Regions from separate parts of the Pseudomonas sp. EA_35y_Pfl2_R111 genome, predicted to be linked through region 1. Evidence: predicted binding sites of a transcription regulator. Region 1 holds the regulator's gene; the other holds the start of a gene.
The links. The regulator sigma-54, encoded in region 1, starts transcription at its own class of promoters, with help from an activator protein. The targets are predictions, from matches to a motif close to ANTGGCATNNANNTTGCTNT.
Positions count from the first base shown of each region.

Region 2: AACY25_RS02460 (flagellar basal body rod protein FlgF) is a predicted target of sigma-54. The motif match lies at 3,959-3,978, and genes of this name have one in related genera.

Region 1 is NZ_CAXAOM010000004.1:180,410-187,816, reverse strand. Features, by position in the region: gene mlaE (lipid asymmetry maintenance ABC transporter permease subunit MlaE) at 1-780, opposite strand, end outside; gene AACY25_RS16360 (ATP-binding cassette domain-containing protein) at 780-1,589, opposite strand; gene AACY25_RS16355 (KpsF/GutQ family sugar-phosphate isomerase) at 1,836-2,810, shown strand; gene AACY25_RS16350 (KdsC family phosphatase) at 2,810-3,349, shown strand; gene lptC (LPS export ABC transporter periplasmic protein LptC) at 3,357-3,926, shown strand; gene lptA (lipopolysaccharide transport periplasmic protein LptA) at 3,913-4,455, shown strand; gene lptB (LPS export ABC transporter ATP-binding protein) at 4,458-5,183, shown strand; gene AACY25_RS16330 (RNA polymerase factor sigma-54) at 5,322-6,836, shown strand; gene hpf (ribosome hibernation-promoting factor, HPF/YfiA family) at 7,030-7,338, shown strand; gene ptsN (PTS IIA-like nitrogen regulatory protein PtsN) at 7,354-7,407, shown strand, end outside.
Region 2 is NZ_CAXAOM010000001.1:471,895-479,301, reverse strand. Features, by position in the region: gene bfr (bacterioferritin) at 1-16, opposite strand, end outside; gene AACY25_RS02485 (bacterioferritin-associated ferredoxin) at 287-505, opposite strand; gene flgB (flagellar basal body rod protein FlgB) at 901-1,308, shown strand; gene flgC (flagellar basal body rod protein FlgC) at 1,324-1,767, shown strand; gene flgD (flagellar hook assembly protein FlgD) at 1,793-2,461, shown strand; gene flgE (flagellar hook protein FlgE) at 2,504-3,820, shown strand; gene AACY25_RS02460 (flagellar basal body rod protein FlgF) at 4,027-4,767, shown strand; gene flgG (flagellar basal-body rod protein FlgG) at 4,814-5,599, shown strand; gene flgH (flagellar basal body L-ring protein FlgH) at 5,723-6,463, shown strand; gene AACY25_RS02445 (flagellar basal body P-ring protein FlgI) at 6,475-7,407, shown strand, end outside.

The DNA of each region.
Region 1 (7,407 bases):
CAAAGCAGTCAGAATAAAGTCCAGCCCCAATACGGCGAGTGAGGCGTACACCACGGTTTTTGTGGTGGCACGACTAATCCCTTCCGAAGTCGGCTCACAGTCGTAGCCCTGGAACACGGCGATCCAAGTCACGACAAACGCAAAGACCACGCTCTTGATCACACCATTGAGCACGTCTTCACGAAACGAAACACTGTTTTGCATATTGGCCCAGAACGAGCCCTCATATACGCCCAGCCAGTCGACGGCGACCATCGCCCCGCCCCAGATGCCGACCACGCTGAAGATCATCGCCAGCAACGGCATCGAGATAAAACCTGCCCACAGACGCGGGGCGACGATGTACTTGAGCGGGTCAACGCCGATCATCGCCAGGCTCGACAGTTGCTCAGTGGATTTCATATTGCCGATTTCAGCGGTCAGCGCTGAGCCGGCGCGCCCGGCAAACAGCAGCGCAGTGACCACCGGCCCCAGTTCACGCAGCAGGGTCAGGGCAACCATCTGCCCCACCGCCTGCTCAGAACCGTACTTGGCCAAGATGCTGAAACCCTGCAACGACAGCACCATGCCGATAAAAATGCCGGACACGACGATGATGGCCAGGGACATCACGCCAACCGAATACAGTTGTTTGATCAATAACTGAAAACTGTTGCCAGTCGAACCACGACCAAACAGTGCCCGCAGCAGAAACAGCCCCGAACGCCCCAGCGTAGCCACCACATCAATACCGGCGCGACCGAACAGGCGCACCCGCTCGAGCACAGATGTCTTGCGCATCAGCGCTCCCCCAGAAGATCGTCGCGGTAATTGGCCGCAGGAAAGTGAAACGGCACCGGGCCATCCGGTATGCCCTGCATAAACTGACGCACGCGCGGGTTATCCGAATTCATCAACTCGGCCGGCGTGCCCTGCCCCAGCACCTGAGTGTCGCCGACAACATAGATGTAGTCGGCAATGCTCGCGGTTTCCGCCAGATCATGAGACACCACAATGCTGGTAATCCCCAATGCATCACTGAGCAGACGAATCAGACGCACCAGAACGCCCATGGCTATAGGGTCCTGGCCAACGAAAGGTTCGTCATACATCAGAATCTGCGGATCCAGAGCAATCGCCCGAGCCAGCGCCACGCGACGCTTCATGCCGCCTGACAACTCATCCGGCATCAAGTCCAGAGCACCGCGCAGGCCGACTGCTTGCAACTTCATCAAGACAATGTCGCGAATCATCTCTTCCGGCAGCTGGGTATGCACCCGTAGCGGAAAGGCGACGTTTTCGAACACATCCAAGTCGGTAAACAGCGCACCACTCTGGAACAGTACACCCATCTGCTTGCGCATATCGAACAGCTCGCTGCGCGACAGCGTCGGCAAATTCAGGCCATTGACCCAGACCTCACCCTGGCTCGGCTTGAGTTCGGCAGCAATCAGACGCAGCAAAGTGGTTTTGCCACAACCAGACGGCCCCATAATCCCGGTGACCTTGCCACGGGGAATGCGGATATCGACGTTTTTGAAAATATCCCGCTCACCGCGTTTAAAGCTGACGTTCTTCAGCTCAACTGCATACGGGTTCTCGGCGCTCATCTGGACTCCTTGCTCAACGCTTGCCTGACTGACGCATCGCCCGGAACAAAGGGCACTACGGATCATCGAACGTACCGAAAATGGCCGCGAACTATACCACCGAGGTATTCGCCGCCCAAGGCTGAAGGTGTTGCCAGAGATAAGCACCGCACAGTTCCGACAAACAACTCGACACTGGAAATACTGGGCAGGCGCACCTTTACCGTTATAATCGGCAGCTTTTAGCCCGTACGCCGCAGAGAAGTCATGAGCCAGTCCACCGATCTGATCCAGTCAGCGCAACGCACCATCCGCTTGGAGCTCGAAGCCATCCAGGACCTGCTGGCACGTATCAACGGTGATTTTGTGCGGGCCTGCGAGCTGATTCTCGCCAGCAAAGGCCGCGTCGTGGTGGTCGGCATGGGCAAATCCGGCCACGTCGGCAACAAGATTGCCGCCACCCTGGCCAGCACCGGCACCACTGCGTTTTTTGTGCATCCGGCCGAAGCGAGCCATGGCGACATGGGCATGATCACCCGCGATGACGTGGTGCTGGCCCTGTCCAACTCCGGCTCTACCGCAGAAATCGTTACCCTTCTGCCGCTTATAAAGCGCCTTGGCATCCGCCTGATCAGCATGACCGGCAACCCGGAGTCGCCACTGGCCAAGGCAGCCGAAGTCAACCTGGACGCCCGCGTATCCCAGGAAGCCTGCCCACTGAACCTGGCACCAACCTCTTCCACTACGGTATCGCTGGTACTCGGCGACGCCCTGGCCATCGCTCTGCTGGAAGCCCGCGGCTTTACCGCCGAAGATTTCGCATTCTCCCACCCCGGCGGTGCATTGGGCCGACGCCTGCTGCTCAAGGTGGAAAACGTTATGCACGCTGGCGACAGCCTGCCGCGCGTAAAACGCGGCACCTCGCTGCGCGACGCGCTGCTGGAAATGACCCAAAAAGGCCTGGGCATGACAGTGGTCACCGAGGACGATGGTCGCCTGGCCGGGATCTTCACCGACGGCGATCTGCGCCGTACCCTGGACCGCAACATCGACGTGCGCCAGACCATTATCGATGACGTAATGACCGCCCACGGCAAGACCGCCCGCGCGGAAATGCTTGCGGCAGAGGCTTTGAAAATCATGGAAGACCACAAGATCAGCTCACTGGTGGTGATCGACGACAACGACCTACCTGTAGGCGCCCTGAACATGCACGACCTGCTTCGCGCCGGAGTGATGTGATGAGCCTTGACCTGACTAACCCCGACCTACTGCAGCGCGCCCAGGCCATCAAGCTGGCGATTTTTGATGTCGACGGCGTGCTCACCGACGGCAAGCTGTACTTTCTGGTCGACGGCAGCGAATTCAAGACCTTCAACACCCTCGACGGCCATGGCATCAAGATGCTGATCAATTCCGGCGTGCGCACCGCGATTATCAGCGGCCGCAAAACCCCCGTGGTTGAGCGCCGCGCGCAGAACCTGGGGATTCAACACCTGTATCAGGGCCGTGAAGACAAGCTGGTGGTACTCGATGAGCTGCTCGGCGAACTGGGCCTAGACTATTCACAGGTCGCATATCTCGGTGATGACCTGCCCGATCTGCCGGTGATTCGCCGCGTAGGCCTGGGCATGGCGGTTGCCAGCGCCGACGGTTTTGTCCGCCAACATGCCCACGGCATTACCCGTGCTCGCGGCGGCGAAGGCGCTGCACGCGAGTTCTGCGAACTGATCATGCACGCCCAAGGCACCCTTGAAGTCGCTCAAGCCGCATACCTATAGGCCAACCATGCCCCGCAAGTTATTCAACATTGTCCTGTTCGTCTTTGTCGCACTGCTAGTAGCGGCGCTCGGCTACTGGAACCTCAGCCCGGATGGCTTTAACGAGCAATCGCGCACCGCTGCAGCTGATAACGCCATCGACTTTTACGCCACCAACACCTACACCGTGCAATACCAGGCCGACGGCAAGCTGCACTACGAGCTGACGACCGACAAGGTCGAGCATATAAAGGCCAGCGACATCACCTTGATGACCAGCCCGAACATGAACCTGTTCCGCGGCACCGAGCTGCCCTGGAAAATTCGCAGCGAGCGCGGTGAAGTATCGCCAGGCGGCGTTGAAGTCGAACTGATCGCCAAGGTGCGTGTTGAACGTACAGACGCCAAAGGTCGCCCGACCATCCTCACCACCAGCCGCCTGACCGTATTCCCCGAGAAGGAATATGCGCAGACCCAGCAAGCCGTTAGAATCGACGCGGCCAATGGGGTGACCACGGCAAAAGGAATGAAAGCGTACATGAATGACGGCAGGATGCTCCTGCTGTCCAACGTAAGAGGTCAGCATGAGGCTCGTTAATACCCTCCCCCTACTACTCAGCCTCAGCGCCGCACTCGGAAGTGTCAGCGCCTGGGCACTGCCATCCGACCGCGAACAGCCGATCCGCATCCAGGCCGACAGCGCGGAACTCGATGACAAACAAGGCGTTGCCGTCTATCGCGGCGACGTTGTCATTACCCAGGGCACCATGAAGGTCACCGGCGACACCGTGACCATCACCCAGAATGCCCAGGGCGATGTCGAGGTATTCACCTCGGTCGGCAAGCCGGCCTACTACGAGCAACTGCCGTCAGCCGACAAACAGATCGTTAAGGCCTACGGCCTGACTATTCAGTACTTTATGGCTAACGAGCGCGTGGTACTGATCGACCAAGCCAAGGTGATTCAGGAAGGCAACACCTTCGAAGGCGAGAAAATCGTCTATGACACCCAACGCCAGATCGTTAACGCCGGCCGTGCCACAGGCACCAACGTCACCGCGCCACGTCCGCGCATCGACATGGTGATCCAGCCGAAGAACAAACCAGCCGACCAGCAGGCGCAGTAATAATGGCCACATTGAAAGCCCAACACCTGGCGAAGAGCTACAAAGGCCGCCAGGTCGTGCGCGACGTCAGCCTGAGCATCGATAGCGGGCAGATCGTCGGCCTGCTTGGCCCCAACGGCGCCGGCAAGACCACCTGTTTCTACATGATCGTCGGCTTGGTACAGGCAGATCAGGGCCGCGTGATGATCGACGACCTCGATGTCAGCCACCAGCCCATGCATGGTCGTGCTCGCGCTGGCATCGGCTACCTGCCACAGGAAGCCTCGATTTTTCGCAAGCTCAGCGTGGCCGACAACATCATGGCCATCCTGGAAACCCGCAAGGACCTCGATGGCGCCGCACGCCGCAAGGAGCTTGAGGGGCTGTTGCAGGAATTCCATATCAGCCATATCCGCGACAACCTCGGCATGAGCCTGTCAGGCGGTGAGCGCCGCCGCGTGGAAATTGCCCGTGCCCTGGCGACCAACCCCAAGTTCATCCTGCTAGACGAACCGTTCGCCGGCGTTGACCCAATTTCCGTGGGCGACATCAAGCAGATCATCCACCACCTCAAGGCCAAGGGCATCGGTGTGTTGATCACCGACCACAACGTGCGCGAGACCCTGGATATCTGCGAAACCGCCTATATCGTCAGCGATGGCCAATTGATCGCCGAAGGTGATGCCGAGACCATTCTGGCCAACCAGACAGTGAAAGAAGTTTACCTGGGGCATGAATTCAGGCTGTAGCTACAGCTTTTCTCAAGCCGACTGCAGCCAAGGCTAGGCAAAACCCTAAAAGTCAGGCATATAATTTGCTTCCTAGTGGCGCTTTTTGAAAACGCCCTGTAGTGGATTGCGCACAGACGCCGGTAAATAAGGTCTGCAATGAAACCATCGCTAGTCCTGAGAATGGGCCAGCAGCTGACGATGACACCGCAGCTGCAACAGGCCATCCGCCTGCTCCAACTGTCTACCCTGGATCTGCAACAAGAGATCCAGGAGGCCTTGGAGTCCAACCCGATGCTCGAACGCCAGGAGGATGGCGATGATTTCGACAATTCGGACCCTATGGCCGATGGCGCAGAAAGTGCCAGCCCCAGCGAACAGCCCGAAGCGCCCTATCAGGAAACCAACTACCAGGAAGCCACGCAGACTGTGGACAACCTGGAAGAAGGTGATTGGGGCGAGCGTATTCCTAACGAGCTGCCCGTCGACACCGCCTGGGAAGACATCTACCAGACCAGCGCCAGCAGCCTGCCGAGCAGCACTAACGATGACGACGAGTGGGATTTCACCACCCGCACCTCGAGCGGCGAGAGCCTGCAAAGCCACCTGCTGTGGCAGCTCAATCTGGCACCGATGTCGGACAAGGACCGCCTGATTGCAGTCACCTTGATCGACTGCATCAACCAGCAGGGCTACCTGGAGGAAACTCTGGAAGAAGTGGTCGAAGCCTTCGACCCGGAACTGGACATCGAGCTCGACGAAGTCGAAGCCGTGCTGCACCGCATCCAGCAATTCGAGCCAACCGGTATCGCCGCGCGCAACTTGGGTGAATGCCTGCTTCTGCAACTGCGTCAGCTGCCGGCAAAAACCCCGTGGTTGAGCGAAGCCCAGCGCCTGGCCAGTGACTATCTCGACTTGCTCGGCAGCCGCGACTACAGCCAGCTGATGCGCCGCATGAAGCTCAAGGAAGACGAGCTGCGCCAGGTTATCGACCTGATTCAGAGCCTCAACCCGCGCCCTGGCTCGCAGATCGAGTCCAGCGAGCCGGAATACGTGGTACCCGACGTGATCGTGCGCAAGCACAACGAGCGCTGGCTGGTGGAACTCAACCAGGAAGCCATGCCGCGCCTGCGCGTCAACGCGCAATACGCCGGTTTTGTGAAGCGCGCCGACTCCAGCGCCGACAACACCTTTATGCGCAACCAGCTGCAAGAAGCACGCTGGTTCATTAAGAGCCTGCAAAGCCGCAACGAAACCTTAATGAAGGTTGCCACGCAGATCGTCGAACATCAGCGCGGCTTCCTCGATTATGGCGACGAGGCCATGAAACCCCTAGTGCTGCACGACATTGCCGAAGCTGTAGGCATGCATGAATCGACTATTTCGCGGGTGACCACGCAGAAATTCATGCACACCCCGCGCGGTATTTACGAGCTGAAATACTTCTTCTCCAGCCACGTCAGCACGTCCGAAGGTGGTGAGTGCTCGTCCACCGCGATCCGCGCCATCATCAAAAAACTGGTCGCTGCGGAAAATGCGAAAAAGCCGTTGAGTGACAGCAAGATCGCTGGTTTACTGGAAGCACAGGGCATTCAAGTCGCTCGCCGCACGGTCGCCAAGTACCGTGAATCCCTCGGAATAGCGCCATCCAGTGAGCGCAAACGATTGATCTAAGGCGGCACGAAGAAGGAAGACGACAACCCGTACAGAATCTGCCCAGGTCTCGCCTTTTCGCATATGCGGCCATACTGTCAGCATGCAATCAGCGAACGTGCCAGGCTCGTTCTACCAGAGTCTTCCACGCCACAGTGTTCCGGCGGCAGGCCTCTCGCCTGCCTCTTACACACGGCAACAAGGAGAAAGCGGTATGCAAGTCAACATCAGTGGACACCAGCTGGATGTGACCGACGCCCTACGCGACTACATCGCCGAAAAACTCGGACGATTGGAGCGCCACTTCGACAAGATTACCAACGTGCAAGTCATCATGGAGGTCGAGAAGCTCAAACAGAAAATCGAAGCGACCCTGCACATTGCTGGCGGCGAAGTCGTCGCCAATGCCGAACATGAAGACATGTACGCAGCCATCGATTTACTGACTGATAAACTCGACCGACAACTCATCAAACACAAGGAAAAACAGCTCGAACGTCAACAGGGCGCTATGGCCCGCTGACGTCGTCTATCTCCTATGATCCGACTTGAAACCATCCTGACCCCCGGCCGCTCCCTGGTGAACGTGCCG
Region 2 (7,407 bases), on a different contig from region 1:
TCTTGTCGCCTTTCATGTCTGCGTCTGCCTTGCAGGGGAGTTAGCATTAAATTCTGGGCCGATGGTTTTCGACTGTCAAACCTAAGTATTTGAATTTAAAGTTAAAATTAATATGAATACGAATGCTTAAGTTCTGCGCTTTGGCGCTAAGGTATTGAATTTCAGACATAAAAAATGCCCGGGAGAGGTTTTTAACGTTGCGTAGCGATGGCCCGCAGGGTGGCCGCCATGGATGGTTGACCATAAAAAAACCGGACACTAGGTCCGGTTTTTTATATCGCTAGATTCAGGCGGCAACAAAGTTCGCCGGATAGGCCATGGCGGCCTGGCTGCTTTGCACTTCGCTCAAGGTGTCGCGTACCACTTGCTTGGCCAGGCAGGCGCATTTGCCGCATTGGCTGGCGACGCCGAGGGTGGCGCGCACATCACGGTAGCTGCAGCAGCCTTCGTAGATGGCTTCGCGGATCTGACCGTCAGTAACACCTTCGCAGAGACACACGTACATGATTAAGGCTCGTGGCAGGGCAGTGGCTAATGCGAAGGATACTAATGTTAATGAGAATGCTTGTCAAAGCTGCGTGCTACTGATTAAGAATTGCCTGACGGGCGGTGCACTGACGTACATCTGATGACGAAGCGCACGGCGATTGCCTGAGCTGAGCAGTCGTTGCGATGCATTTTTTGCTGGATTTTCGGCAGGGTGGTCCGGCGAGTGGCAATAGACAGAAACCGCTTGCCGCTTGCTTTGCCTGCAGGCGGAAAACGCTTGCCGCTTTGCCGCCTAGGTTGATGTTTTTGAAACTTAACCAATTGATAAATAATAAAAAATTAATATGGCACAGGCATTGCTTATGGTCTTGCACGGAAAACAGCAACGGCAACCGACAAAGGTTTCTGACCATGAGCATCAGTTTTGAACGGGCACTCGGCATACATGAACAGGCACTGGGCTTTCGCGCTCAGCGCGCGGAGGTGTTGGCCAATAACATCGCCAACGCCGACACGCCGCACTACAAGGCGCGCGATCTGCAGTTCGCCAGCGTGTTGGCTGAGCAGAGTGCCAAGGCCCAGCGTGGCCCGGTCAGCCTGAATCGTACTGATAGCCAGCATATTCCTGCTGAGGGCGTGATTGTCGGTGAAGCCAGCCTGGCGTATCGCAACCCGATCCATCCCTCGATTGATCAGAACACCGTCGACCTGCAGATCGAGCAGTCCAATTACGCGGAAAACTCGGTGCAGTTCCAAGCCAGCTTTACCCTGCTCAACAGCAAATTCAAAGGGCTGGTCAGCGCCCTGCGCGGCGATTAATAGGAGCCTGATGCCATGTCACTAGCCAGTGTTTTCAACATTGCCGGAACCGGTATGAGCGCCCAGAGCACTCGACTCAACACCATTTCCAGCAACATCGCTAACGCCGAGACCGTCTCTTCGAGCATTGATCAGACCTACCGCGCGCGTCATCCGGTGTTCGCCACCATGTTCCAGTCGGCGCAGAACGGTGATCGCGGTTCGCTGTTCGCCGAACAGGATGAAGCGGGTGTCGGCGTGCAGGTGCTGGGTGTGGTCGAAGATCAGAGCAGCCTGATGCCGCGCTATGAACCGAACCATCCAGCGGCCGATGCCGGCGGCTATGTGTATTACCCCAACGTCAACGTGGTGGAGGAGATGGCCGACATGATTTCCGCCAGCCGGGCCTTCCAGACCAACGTTGAAATGATGAACACCGCCAAGCAAATGCTGCAGCGCGTATTGACCCTGGGTCAGTAAGCCGTCGGATAAGGAGCGCAGACTTATGAGTACTGTTGGCGATGTCAGTGGTTCGGCACTGGATCAATACCAGATTAAGAATGAGACCAGGACAAACAAGGATCTTGGCAAGAATGAGTTCCTCAACTTGCTGGTGGCTCAGTTGAATAACCAGAACCCGCTGGAACCACAAGGCAATGGCGAGTTTATCGCCCAGCTGGCGCAGTTCAGCCAGGTTGAGGGGATTGAGAAGTTGAATACCAGCATGGGCTCGCTGCTCACTGGTTATCAGTCATCCCAGGCGCTGCAGGCATCTTCGCTGGTCGGGCGCAAGGTGATCATTCCGAGTGACAAGGCAGTGGTCGATACCAGTGAGAGCTTCAAGGCCAGCCTGGTGTTGCCGGCCAGCAGCAGTAACGTCTACGTCAATATCTATGACAAGGCCGGATCTGCGGTAGGGCGCGTCAATCTGGGTGAGCAGGCGGCCGGTAATGTCAGCTTCATCTGGGACGGCAAGGACTCCAGCGGCAATCTGTTGCCGCCCGGCACATACAAGTTCGAGGCGCAGGCCACCTACGCCGATGGTACTAAGGGGCTTTACACCATGCTGCCGGCCAACGTCGACAGTGTGACCTTGGGCGGCAAAGAGTTGATGTTGAACCTGGCGGGGCTTGGCAGCGTGCCAATGTCGCAAGTCCAGGTGATCGGTCAGTAACTAACAGGTTTTAGCTGCCGGCTGTCCGGCAAGGAGTCTTCCATGGGTTTCAATATCGGTCTTAGCGGTCTGCGTGCGGCGACCAGTGACCTTAACGTGACCGGCAACAACATCGCCAACGCCGGTACTGCCGGCTTTAAGCAGTCGCGTGCCGAGTTTGCCGATGTCTACGCGGCTTCGGTGTTGGGCTCCGGTGCCAATCCACAGGGCAGTGGCGTGCTGCTGGGTGATGTGTCGCAGCTGTTCAACCAGGGCAATATTAACTACACGCAGAATGCTCTGGACCTGGCGATCAACGGCAACGGCTTCTTTCAGACCAGTAATAACGGCGAAGTGAGCTACACCCGTGCCGGTTACTTTGGTACTGATCGCGATGGGTTTCTGGTCAACAACTTCGGTTACAAGCTGCAAGGCTATGCGGTGGATGCCAACAACAACCTGCAAAATGGCGTGATCAGCGACCTGCAGATTGAGACGGCCAGTCAGGCACCGCTGCCGACCAGTAACCTGGATCAGACCTTCAACCTTAATTCGACGAATATCGTGCCGACCACGGTGCCATTCGATCCGACTGACCCGACGTCTTACAATTCTTCAACCTCGACCAATATCTACGACACTCAAGGCAACTCCCACGTATTCACCCAGTACTTCCTCAAGACCGGGCCCAATACCTGGCAGATGAACGTGTTGATCGATGGACGCAACCCGGACGACCCGACCTTGACCACACCCTCATCGGTGGATTTGCAATTCACCACTGCTGGTCAGTTGGATGTGGCTGCGCTCATCGCCTCGACGCCAACCGGCTTCACGGTTGGCGCTGATGGCACCATTGACCTGACTACCTGGGTGCCTGCCGCGCCAGATACCTCGGTACCGCCGGTATGGTCAGCCAACGGCGCCGATGCCAGTGCCACTGGGGTGAATATCGATTTGCGCCAGTCCACCCAGTTCGCCAGCTCCTTTGCGGTTAACCGCGTCAGTCAGGACGGTTACACCACCGGTCAATTGGCGGGCCTGGAGATCGATGACACCGGGGTGATCTTTGCTCGCTATACCAATGGCCAATCGAACATTCAGGGGCAGGTGATTCTGGCTAATTTCGCCAACGTGCAGGGGCTGACGCCGGTGGGCAAAACCGCCTGGGTGCAATCCTTTGCCTCGGGTGAGCCGGTGGTGGGTACGCCGCGTAGCGGCACGCTGGGGGCTTTGCAGTCTGGTGCGTTGGAGGATTCCAACGTCGAGCTGTCGGATCAGTTGGTCAACTTGATCGTGGCGCAGCGCAACTACCAGGCCAATGCCAAAACCATCGAGACCGAGAGTGCGGTGACCCAGACCATTATCAATCTGCGTTGATAAGTGTTGCCTGCGGCAGGCGCGTGCCTGTCGTGGGCGGCAAAAGTACGCCGCGTTGGCGTTTAGAAGGCTCCATTCGGAGCCTTTTCTGTTTTTAAAAAATCATATTTATCAAGCGTTTATAATTATTTTTCGAGTGCTGGCACAGCCATTGCTTTATAGCTTGCATAGAGCAGCGAGGCGGCAAGCCCACTCGGAGAATAACCATGGACAAGATGCTGTACGTTTCCATGACTGGCGCCCATAACAACACCCTGGCCCAGCGTGCCCACGCCAACAACCTGGCGAACATAACCACCAACGGCTTCCGTCGGGATTTTGAACAGGCGCGCTCCATGCCGATCTTTGGTGACGGTTATCCGTCGCGGGTCTATGCCATGAGCGAACGCCCGGGCACTGACTTCACTCCAGGCTCGCTGCAGGAAACCGGTCGCGATCTGGATGTGGCAGTGGGCGGCAAGGGCTGGCTGGCGGTGCAGGCAGCGGATGGCAGCGAAGCCTATGTGCGTACCGCCAGTCTGAACGTCGATGCCTTGGGCGTGTTGCGTACCGGCAACGGCTTGCCGGTGATGGGCAACGCCGGACCGATTGCGGTGCCGCCAGAGCAGAAAATCGAAATCGGCAAGGATGGCACCATCAGTATCCGCGCCTTGGGCGAGGCGCCCAACGTGCTGGCTGAGGTGGACCGTTTGAAGCTGGTTAATCCGGACCTCAAGCAGATGGAGAAGGGCACCGACGGCATGATCCGCTTCAAGGGCCAGGGTCCTGTGCTGGCGGACGCCAATATGGAAATCACCTCGGGCTTTCTCGAATCGAGCAACGTCAACGCCGTGGAAGAGATGACCGCGATTCTCTCGCTGTCTCGCCAATTCGAATTGCAAGTGAAGATGATGCGCACCGCCGAAGACAATTCGGCGGCTATGGCGCGCGTCTTGCAAATGACCTAATTATCAGCACGCGGCGCCGTTAAAACGGCGCCCGAGGAGAATCGATATGCTTCCGGCACTGTGGGTCAGCAAGACCGGTCTGTCCGCTCAGGACATGAACCTGACCACCATTTCCAACAACCTGGCCAACGTCTCGACTACCGGCTTCAAGCGTGATCGCGCTGAGTTCGAGGATCTGCTGTACCAGATCCGCCGCCAGCCCGGCGGCCAGTCCAGCCAGGACAGCCAACTGCCGTCCGGCCTGCAGCTGGGTACCGGTGTGCGCGTGGTGGGTACGCAGAAGATCTTCACTGCCGGTAGCTTGCAAACCACCGAGCAGCCGCTGGATATGGCAATCAATGGCCGTGGTTTCTTCCAGGTTTTGCTGCCTGACGGCACGGTCTCCTATAGCCGCGACGGTAGCTTTCATCTGAATTCCGATGGCCAGGTGGTGACGTCTAACGGTTATGCCTTGGAACCCGCCATTGTGCTGCCCAACGAGGTGCGCACCTTTACCGTTGGTGAGGACGGCACCGTGTCGGTCACCACCAGCGGCAACCCGCAGCCACAGATCGTCGGCAACCTGCAGACCGCTGATTTCATCAACCCGGCGGGCTTGGAAGCAATCGGCAACAACCTGTTTCTGGAGACCGCCTCCAGCGGCGCGCCGCAGGTCGGAACGCCAGGCCTGAACGGTTTGGGCACCACGCTGCAGAACACCTTGGAAAACTCCAACGTCAGCGTGGTGGAGGAGTTGGTGAACATGATCACCACTCAACGCGCCTATGAAATGAACTCCAAGGTCATTTCCACTGCGGATCAGATGCTCGGCTTTATTTCACAGAATCTTTGATAGGTAAGGCGGGCTAGTCGCGCAGCGGCTGGCCTGGCCTAGACAACAGCAAGGAATGGCTTGAACGGGTACTGGTGAAACAGGTTGTACGCACCATCCCAGGCAACGCATGAGGTAGTAGATATGAACCGGCTGATAATCATAAGTGCACTGCTTGGCCCTCTGGCTTTGAGCGGCTGTATGGCTCCTGCGCCTAAGCCGGATGATCCCTATTACGCTCCGGTGATGCCGCGCACGCCGCTGCCGGCAGCGCAGAACAATGGCTCGATTTATCAGGCGGGTTTCGAGAACGGTCTGTTCGGTGACCGCAAGGCTTACCGCGTGGGTGACATCATCACGATCACCCTGAATGAGCGCACCCAGGCCAGTAAGAACACCAATAGCCAGATCAGCAAGGACAGCTCGGCCAACTTGGGTGTACCTAATTTGTTCGGTATGACGGTGTCCCCCCAGAATCCTTTGACAGCAATTGGTGGCTTGGGGCGAGTGGCCGAAGGGCTTGGCATGACTGCTGAGAACCTGAGTTTGGGCTCAAGTTTCGACGCCACCCGTTCTGCTGATGGCTCCGGCGCAGCCGGGCAGAGCAACAGTCTGACCGGCTCGATCACCGTATCGGTGGCCGAGGTGATGCCCAATGGTGTGCTGCTGGTGCGCGGGGAAAAGTGGATGACCCTCAATACCGGAGATGAGCTGGTGCGCATTGCCGGTCTGGTGCGCTCTGATGACATCGCCACCGACAACACCGTGTCCTCGACCCGGATTGCCAATGCACGCATCACCTACTCGGGCACTGGCGCCTTCGCCGATGCCAGCCAGCCGGGTTGGATGAGTCGTTTCTTTCTTAGCCCAATGTGGCCGTTCTGAGGATGGCCACCATGACGCTTCCCAAGTACCTACTGGCGGTCGCCGCTCTGTTACTGGCGACCCTGGCTCAGGCCGAGCGACTTAAGGATCTGGCCAGCATCCAGGGTGTACGGACCAACCAGTTGATCGGCTACGGCCTGGTGGTCGGCCTTAACGGCAGTGGCGACCAGACCACGCAGACACCGTTTACCGTGCAGACCTTCAACAACATGATGGCGCAGTTCGGCATCAAGGTACCGCAGGGCGGCAACGTGCAGCTGAAGAACGTTGCTGCGGTGTCGATTCATGCTGACCTGCCAGCGTTCGCCAAGCCTGGGCAGACCATCGACATCACCGTATCTTCCATCGGTAATGCCAAGAGTCTGCGTGGCGGCAGTCTGTTGATGACCCCGCTCAAGGGTATCGATGGCAACGTTTACGCGATTGCTCAGGGCAACCTGGTAGTCGGCGGTTTTGACGCCGAAGGCGGCGACGGCTCACGTATCACCGTCAATGTCCCGTCAGCCGGGCGCATTCCTGGTGGTGCGACGGTCGAGCGGCCGGTACCAAGCGGTTTCGATCAGGGCAGCACCCTGACGCTGAACCTTAATCGTCCGGACTTCACCACGGCGAAAAATATCGTCGACCATATCAACGAGTTACTCGGCCCAGGCGTTGCGCAGGCAGTGGACGGCGGCTCGATTCGCGTCAGTGCGCCGCTGGATGCGGGTCAGCGGGTGGACTATCTGTCGATTCTGGAAAATCTCGAAGTCGAGATCGGCCAGGCTGTTGCCAAGGTCATCATCAACTCGCGCACCGGCACCATTGTGATTGGTCAGAACGTGCGCGTGCAGCCTGCCGCAGTGACCCACGGCAGCCTGACCGTGACTATTACCGAAGACCCGATTGTCAGCCAACCTGAAGCACTGTCCGGTGGCCAGACTGCCGTGGTGCCGCGTTCACGG